Regions from separate parts of the Ruminiclostridium papyrosolvens DSM 2782 genome, predicted to be linked through region 2. Evidence: riboswitches for the same ligand, from Rfam matches in the RefSeq annotation. Region 2 holds a riboswitch; each other region holds the start of a gene.
The links. A riboswitch is a leader RNA that binds a small molecule or an ion and turns the genes downstream of it on or off. The one in region 2 is predicted to bind cyclic di-AMP.
Positions count from the first base shown of each region.

Region 1: linked by a shared signal. The riboswitch ahead of dapB (4-hydroxy-tetrahydrodipicolinate reductase) and the one ahead of P0092_RS11240 (transporter substrate-binding domain-containing protein) in region 2 are both predicted to bind cyclic di-AMP.
Region 3: linked by a shared signal. The riboswitch ahead of P0092_RS14220 (C40 family peptidase) and the one ahead of P0092_RS11240 (transporter substrate-binding domain-containing protein) in region 2 are both predicted to bind cyclic di-AMP.
Region 4: linked by a shared signal. The riboswitch ahead of P0092_RS10525 (C40 family peptidase) and the one ahead of P0092_RS11240 (transporter substrate-binding domain-containing protein) in region 2 are both predicted to bind cyclic di-AMP.

Region 1 is NZ_CP119677.1:1,775,729-1,777,931, forward strand. Features, by position in the region: gene P0092_RS07920 (3D domain-containing protein) at 61-852, shown strand; cyclic di-AMP (ydaO/yuaA leader) riboswitch at 938-1,081, shown strand; gene dapB (4-hydroxy-tetrahydrodipicolinate reductase) at 1,223-2,080, shown strand; gene P0092_RS07930 (D-alanyl-D-alanine carboxypeptidase family protein) at 2,101-2,203, opposite strand, start outside.
Region 2 is NZ_CP119677.1:2,449,526-2,451,728, forward strand. Features, by position in the region: gene P0092_RS11235 (amino acid ABC transporter permease) at 1-32, opposite strand, end outside; gene P0092_RS11240 (transporter substrate-binding domain-containing protein) at 49-876, opposite strand; cyclic di-AMP (ydaO/yuaA leader) riboswitch at 990-1,120, opposite strand; gene P0092_RS11245 (GGDEF domain-containing protein) at 1,135-1,755, opposite strand; gene P0092_RS11250 (permease) at 2,068-2,203, opposite strand, start outside.
Region 3 is NZ_CP119677.1:3,170,544-3,172,746, forward strand. Features, by position in the region: gene spoIVA (stage IV sporulation protein A) at 1-430, opposite strand, end outside; cyclic di-AMP (ydaO/yuaA leader) riboswitch at 626-797, shown strand; gene P0092_RS14220 (C40 family peptidase) at 800-1,507, shown strand; gene P0092_RS14225 (NAD(P)H-dependent glycerol-3-phosphate dehydrogenase) at 1,584-2,203, opposite strand, start outside.
Region 4 is NZ_CP119677.1:2,263,509-2,265,711, forward strand. Features, by position in the region: gene P0092_RS10520 (heavy metal translocating P-type ATPase) at 1-1,082, shown strand, start outside; cyclic di-AMP (ydaO/yuaA leader) riboswitch at 1,214-1,354, shown strand; gene P0092_RS10525 (C40 family peptidase) at 1,355-2,203, shown strand, end outside.

The DNA.
Region 1 (2,203 bases), 670 kb from region 2:
ACTGCTATTTTGGAAAATAATCCATAATAGGTTAATTTATTTAATAAGGAGTTTGCATATATGACCGAAAAAGACAATCAAAAGTCAGTAGATATTTGGATGTTCAAGATATTAACTATAGTTTTGGTATTGACAAGTACTTTACTTGCTTTTTTCTGTATCAGGGTAAACAATGTAGTTAACCAGTACAAAGAAAAATATAATAATGAATGTGCTCAATCCATGCTTATTATGAAATCGAATCAATCATTAACGACAAACACTAATAATTATAAATCTCAAAGTGATGAACTAGGTAAACTTAACAAAGAACTTAAGAAACAAAATGAAGAGATAAAAAAACAACTTGAAGATTTGAAAAAACAAAATAAGCAATTGGAGTCTACAAAGAGGGAACTGGCAGATGATAATCTTCAGCTTCAGAAATCACTTAAAAAGGCAGCAGCGGTAGGTGTAAAACCTCAATCATACAAGATTTACAGTGGTGATAATCTTGAAAATAACAGCAAAAAAAAGTATATTGGTAAATTTCTTGGTACGGCATACACTCCATGTGCTGAGGAATGTGGAAATAACAAGGGCATAACAAGCTCAGGTAAACCAATAGTACCGGGTGTATCCGTAGCAATAGATAAAACACATTGGCCTTATGGTACAATATTCTACATTAAGGGGCTGGGGTACACAATTGCTATGGACACGGGCAGTGCTATAAAAGGTAAAAACAGATTTGATTTTGCTGTATTGGATAAAAAGTTCGCATATGAGCTTGGACAACAATATTATGACGTGTACTTAGTAAAGATAGGAAACGGCAAGATTAATGAATCTATTATAACCAAATCGGCTTAAATAAAAGAATGTTAATAAAAATCAGGAAATATTGACTTATTTATAGAAATGGTATATACTAACAGTGGATTTAAGTCTAAAAATTAATAATTTATCGCTGAATTATAGCAGTTTGATTGCTATAAGCGGGGGAACCATTTAATGGGGTGAATCCTGGATTACCAGGTAGGGTTAGTCTCTTACAACCCGAATCCGGCAGCTAACTTCGTAAGCGTTGGGGAGAAAGTGAATTTTTACATTATGTAATTTTCTAACCAATGCTACAGTTTACCTGTAGCATTTTTAAGTTTATCCTTATTCATTTTCTTCAAAATTTAATTATTCAATTTTAATTCTTACTTATAATTTGAAAGGGAGGGGAACTTATTTGATGAAAGTTTGTATATCAGGCTTGGGCCGTACCGGAAAGGAAATTGCAAGGGCAATTTTAGCACAAAAAGAAATCCAGCTTGTTTCTGCTGTTTGCAGTCCGGGCAGTAAATCTTTAAATAAGGATTTGGGAGAAATTCTTGGAATGAATAAAACAGGAATTACGGTTACCGGATCTGATAAACTGGAGGAAGTAATATTCAGAAATAAACCGGATGTTGTTATTGATTTCTCAAATCCCAAATCAGCGTTGAAAAATGCTTTAATTTTCTCAAGATATAGGATAAATATTGTAGTGGGAACTACAGGATTCTCAGATTATCAGCTTAAGAAGCTCTATGTAATTTGCAGAAAGTTCAAAAACGGCATTGTTTATGCACCAAACATAACTATGGGTGTAAATGTTCTGATGCTTCTGTCAAATCTAACAGCAAGTTTGCTAAGCAGCTATGATTTTCAGATAACAGAGTTGCATCATAAAAACAAATTGGATTCACCATCGGGAACAGCTAAAAAAATAGCCGGTGAAATTCAGAGCGGTCTTTTAAATAAAGGGGTGGTGGTGTCACATAAAGACATCCCCATAAATTCTGTAAGGGCCGGAGGGGTAATAGGAAAGCATGAAGTAATGATTGTAGGTCAGGAAGACAAAATAGAAATCAGTCATGAGTCTTTTTCAAGAAAGGCTTTTGCACAGGGAGCAGTAAGTGCTGCGAAATTTATTCATAAGAAATCAGGGTACTATGAAATGAAGGATGTCCTTGATTTGGAAAAAGTATTAAAAACGTATATTGAAAATAATAACAAGTGGTCTTCAAAGCGCCACAACAAATATAATGCCAGACCGGCTTCAAATTAGAAAAAACAAGAACCCTGCTACTACTGGGTTCTTGTTTTTTTTGCTCTAAACATAAATTTAAAAAGATTTTTTATTATCAGTACGAGTTCGATGATTACAAGAATACTTACAATCGCCATTAAA
Region 2 (2,203 bases):
TTTTCAATTAGTATGCTCCAATCGTATTTCAATAAATTATCCTCCTGCCTATTTCAAATCGTCCGGACTGTTTATTTTTGAATCATTCCTTACAATTAATTGTGCACCTGAATAATAGTAAGGGTCTGTGAAGTCAACTACTTCAGAACGGTCCTTACTTATAGCCATACTACCAAAAATACCGTCATAGCGTTTACTCCTCAGGCCTTCAAGTATTCCGCTCCAATCGGTGGTAATGGGTTCGTAGCTGACCCCCAGTCGCTTTGCTACTTCTTTTCCAATATCGACATCGAAGCCCGTAAGTTCTTCTTTATCATTGAAGTAATTAAATGGAGGATAACCTCCGCTCATTGCAAATTTTATTTTTCCCGCCTTCTTAACTCTATCCAGACTATCATCAGTTGCAGGTTTTTCATTGGGGATTGTTGGTTTATAATCAACTCCATCAAGGATATTAATGTCGAAATATTTTTTACTGATTTTTTCATATGTACCATCAGAAATTATTTCATTTAATACTTTGTTTATAGCCTGTCTCAGGGCATCGTCCTTCTGATTAATTGCAACCGCAATGGTTTCTTTATATAATAAATCTCCTGCAAGTTTTAGATTTTTATAGCCGCCGTCTCTTATACCGATTGTTCCAACCATTCGGTCTGTTATTACTCCATCAATTCTTCCGTTGGACAATTCCCAAAGAGTCAATGTATCATCCTTGTAAAGCTTTACTTCCTTAACTTTAGTCAGCTTTCTAGCTTGTTCTTCAAAGGTTGTTCCGGTAACCACTCCAATATTTACTCCTTTACTTCCACATCCTGCCAGCAATATAAGTATTAGTATTACCGGGAAAATAGATTTCAATTTGTTTCTAAACATTAACTGCGCCTCCCCAAATTAAATTTTCTTAAAAATAAAAAAACACTATGAAAGAGTTATCCATAGCGCATAAAAGGGTGTACCTAATAAAAGGTACAACTAATGCATATTAATCACCTTCTCTTTCAATGCTTACGAGATTAGCTGACGGGTTCGGTTTGAAAGATTACCCTACCTTAACTACGGACTCACCCCAAATAATTGGTTCTCCCGTTCCATTCTATGGATTAAGCAAAATTTATATATTAAGTTTTAATATTACTTACTATATTTTTTAAATAAATCATCCAAGGCTTCACGTAACAAAAAAGCTTCTGTTTTTTCTTTTTCTTTTGACAATCCTGCCAGTCTGTCAACCTGTGTTTTAGTAAAGTAACTTGATTTCAAAACCATACTTTCTGCTTCTGACAAGCAGACTCTATTCTTTCCAAGCTTTTTTGCCCTGAACATTGCACTATCAGCAACCCTGAAAAGTTCAACTGCGTTTTTGGCATCTCGTGGATAACTGGCTATACCACAGCTTATAGTAATATAAACATTCTCTATTTTATTGGAATCACTCAGCGGAAACATATTGTCCGAAAGATATCGTCTTATTTCTTCCATTTCCATAAAACTTCTTTCTGCACCTTTTTTAACAAGAAGAAAGTTAAATTCATCTCCATGACGAGTAACTAAATCCATACCTGTAAGGTTTTGTGTAAATATAGACACAAGTTTTTCAATAACCTTGTCTCCTATTTTATACCCATATATTTTATTTATACTTTCAAAATTATCAATATCTGCTACAGCAATACTAAAGGGTCCATCAGCATTTGAAATAAACTCTTGAACCTTTTCAATAAACTTTTCTTTTGAAACTATATTGTTATCCATATATATTATCTCCCTTATATATTATCATATCAAACTTACATATATATGTAAACACAATAATGTATTATTAATATATGAACATTATAATCTAAATGTTCGTTTTTAGTCTATGTTTACAAATCTCTTAATATTACGATGGAGAAACAATATAGATATCATATTAAAAGGAGTCTTAATCTTTTACCATAAAAAACGCAGGATACAAGACACGATATAATTCAAATTTTTGGTGTTATGGAAACATCTGTTCGAGGGAACATATCAAAGACTTTTTTGGGTGTTTTTTGAAAACGCCGGTTATTCTAAACGCTATTAAATTCCAATATTTAATAAGAATCCAATTAAAAGTGCATAAATTATAACATATGCTAAATACAGCACAAACCGTCTGGTACCCAATACAATTTTCACAGCACCCAAATTGGTTATTTTTGTGGCTGGCCCTGTA
Region 3 (2,203 bases), 720 kb from region 2:
GTTCATTGATTACTTTCTTTGTCCCAAGCTCAGCCGCTTCCTCAAAAGGTATCTGATGATCATACCACGGTGTTGAAACCATTCTAGGTGCATTATTCTCCAAATGTCCCATTGCACCCTTGACCATGTAGCCCACACAGTCAATCATTCTTACTTTAAGCTGTACGTTTTCGTCAATAACAACTTCTACTGCTTCATTGGGGATAAATTTAGGTTCAGTGGTCATTATAGTTCTTCCGGATGCACTTTGCGGAAGTTCATCTATTGCCCGCTCTTTTTGATATGTGTTCTCTATGTTCGGGATAACCAACAGATCCATGAACCTTTTAATAAAAGTTGATTTTCCCGTCCTGACAGGTCCCACAATTCCTATGTAAATATCCCCTTGAGTTCTTTCAGCTATTTGCTGGTATATGTTGAATTTATCCACCCTTAGAACCCTCCCCTATATTGTTACACGTCCCGTAACGGACTATGTATATTGTCTTTTTCAATATTAAATATATGTCCGAAAAAAGTTATTATTACAAAAAAATAAATTTATTGAAAAATGTGTTTTATTACTGAAAACCTTGAGAAGAGTGATACGGGAATTGACATTAACAAACATTCCACGATATAATTTTTTATATAAAGGCTGAATCCTCTTTAACGAGGTACGGAGGAACCAATTTTGGGGCTAATCTGAAAAAGATAATTAGTAAGTGTACATATAATAATCATCTTTGTCTTTTTCGTAGGGCGATCCTATTGCCCGAACCCGACAGCTAACTTCGGAAGCCATAAATAGGAGGCTTAAATGTTTCAACTAAAGAAAATGATTTCCGGTGCTGCAACTATTGTGCTGTGCCTGGGATTGTTTGCATTTTCATCTTTTGCCGATGAAATTCAGACTGGAACAGTTTCCGCATCTGTTCTAAATCTCCGAAGTGACCCCGGAACATCTTCAAAGGTTATTGGAAGTATGACCCGTGGGGACAAGCTCAGTATTCTTGAAAGCTCAGGTGATTGGTTAAAAGTAAAAACATCAGATGGTGAAACGGGTTGGGCATACAGTCAATATATTGCCCTTTCCAAAGACTCCGATGACATTACATCGGTTAAGCAGTCTGATAAAGCTACCGACTTATCAGAGCAGCTAGTTAAGTTTTCCAAAACTCTATTGGGTACAGAGTATGTTTATGGAGGTACAACCCCCAAGGGCTTTGACTGCTCAGGATTTGTACAGTATGTCTTTAAACACTTTGATATTTCATTAGAGAGGGTTGCTGCAAGTCAGTCAACCCAAGGTAGTCGGGTCTCAAGTCAGGACTTGAGTGCCGGTGATTTGGTTTTCTTTGACACTGACGGAGGTCACAACAGTATTAGCCATGTTGGAATATACATTGGCGGAGGACAATTTATCCATGCGGCATCAGGAAGTTCTACACGAAAAGTTATAATTTCTGATATAACTTCCGGATATTATGCAAACAATTTTATGAAAGCAAGACGAATTATAGTGTAATTATTTTTGAGCTGCTCTTTCGAGCAGCTTTTTTTTAGCTGAAAAAGGGCTGCTATCTGCAGCCCTTTCATCAATATTACATTTCATTTTTCTTATCTCTTGTCATTAAAGCCCCTACAGCACTTCTTGGGTCTTTACCTTCAAAAAGTATTCTATATGCTTCTTCAGTTATTGGCATGGAAACACCAAGTTTTTTGGCTAAATCGTAGGCAGGTTTTGTAGTTGCTACACCTTCAACAACCATATTTACTTCATCCAATGCCTGCTGTACACTCTTTCCCTGACCAATCAGAATACCGGCCCTTCTGTTTCTGCTATGCATACTCGTACATGTAACTATCAGGTCTCCTACTCCCGTAAGTCCTGAAAAAGTGTCAGCACACCCTCCCATAGCTACACCAAGTCTGGATATTTCTGCAATTCCTCTTGTCATAAGAGCAGCCTTTGTGTTGTCACCATACCCCAAACCATCTGAAATTCCAGCACATAAGGCAATTATATTTTTAAGAGCTCCTCCAAGTTCAACACCAACTACATCAGTATTTGTATAAACTCTGAAATTAGGAGTCATAAACAAATCCTGAAGGAACTCAGCAGTTTCAATTTTTTCACAAGCAGCTACCACAGTAGTGGGTATATCTCTTCCTATTTCTTCTGCATGGCTTGGCCCTGACAGCACTGCTACGTTGTTATCAG
Region 4 (2,203 bases), 190 kb from region 2:
TGGTAGGTACCGGAAAAGGTGCTGAAAACGGAATACTCATAAAAGGCGGAGAACATCTGGAGATGGCATACAAGCTAAACGCCGTAGTTCTTGATAAAACAGGAACAATTACTAAAGGCCAGCCGGAAGTTACCGATATAGTTGTTATAGATACTTCCTATAATGAACAGGAAATATTAAGGCTTGCAGCAATTACAGAAAAAAGTTCAGAACATCCTTTGGGAGTGGCAATTTATGAGCATGGTAAACAACAACTTGGCAATATAAATGACCCTGACAGATTTGAAGCAATACCGGGCAGAGGCGTAATGTCTGTTTTAGACGGCAAAAGAATTTATATTGGTACCAGAAAGCTGATGAGTGAACAGGGTATTGATATGGGAAATGTTGAAGCTGCCATAGCAAGACTTGAAGACGAAGGCAAAACAGCCATGCTGATGTCTATAGACAGCCAACTTACTGCTCTTGTTGCGGTTGCGGACACTTTAAAGGAGAGTTCAAAGGCTGCAATTGCTGAGTTGAAAAATATTGGTATTGACGTATATATGATTACAGGTGACAATAAAAGGACAGCTAATGCTATTGCAAAACTGGTAGGTATAACTAATGTACTGGCGGAGGTACTTCCTGAAAATAAGGCAGAGGAAGTAGAAAAACTAAAGGCACAAGGCAAAATAGTAGCAATGGTTGGGGACGGAATAAATGATGCTCCTGCATTAGCTACTGCAGACATCGGTATGGCAATAGGCACAGGGACGGACGTTGCAATTGAAGCAGCAGATATTACCCTTATGAGGGGGGATTTAAGAACCATTCCGGCTGCCATAAGACTATCAAGAAAAACAATGACCAAAATAAAGCAAAATCTTTTCTGGGCGTTCTTCTACAATATTATAGGCATACCATTTGCTGCACTGGGATTACTCAATCCTATGATTGCTGGCGGTGCAATGGCCTTTAGCTCTGTTTCGGTAGTAACAAATTCATTAAGCTTAAAAGGTTATGAGCCAATGGATAACCGTAAGTTTGATAATGTTGAGGAATGGCAGAAACAAGAGTGGAATACGGGGAAAAAACAATAATCAGATATTAACGCATATTACCAGAGTTTTGACCCCGCAAATAATTATTAATAACACGAATTATATATTGACTGCTTGTATTTTTTGATTTGATTAAAGGAGGTGGTGAGAAGCAGTTTAATTAAAGTAGTCAAAAAAACTTGCTGAATCTTCGCCAAAAGCGCGAAGTACGGAGGAACCAAGAAAAAGGGGGTTAATCCATTTTATATGGTAGGGTGATCCTATTACCCGAACCCGGCAGCTAACTTCGGAAGCACACTATAGGAGGAGTAATGAAACAAAAGATTACCAAGGCAATTGCAGGATGTATTGTCACCCTGATTTTTGCATTTGCAGCTACGGCTGTTATGGCTGCAACAATGCCTGCAAAAGTAGTAGGTACAAGCGTAAAAATGAGAAAGTCACCAACAACATCTTCCTCAATTGTAACCAAATTGACAAATGCAAAAGTAACTGTTACAGACTATTCAAAAGGCTGGTACAAGGTTTCATATAACAAGAAAACCGGCTGGGTTAGCAGTAACTATGTTAAATTGCAGTCTGTAAAAGGAGTTATCAATGCAAGTGGTGTAAATTTCAGGAAAAGTGCCGGAACTTCAAGTAAGGTTATAAGCAAGCTTAAAAGAAGTACTTCCGTACAGATTCTTGATGTCCGAAAGGGTTGGAACAAGGTTAAGATAGGCTCAAAGGTGGGCTATGTATCATCCAAATTTGTGAATATATCAACTGCCAACACACAAATTTCCAGAGGTGCATCAGCAGCCGGATTTGCTGTCATTGAGAATGATGGCTCAGTAACCGGTAAACTCATTTCTTATGCCCGTCAATTTGAAGGGGTCAGATATGTTTATGGCGGGGCAAGCCCACAGACAGGTTTTGATTGTTCTGGTTTTGTAGGCTATGTATACAAAAGGTTTGATGTCAGTCTTAACAGGTCTGCACAAGGTATGTATTCTAATGGAGTTAAGGTATCAAAGGGCCAGCTGAGAGCAGGAGATATCTTATTTTTTGATGCTTCAAGCAGAAAAGAATCAGGACAAATAGACCACGCAGGAATTTATATGGGTGGGGATACCTTTATTCATGCATCTTCGTCAAACGGCAGAGTCCTTGTACAAAAG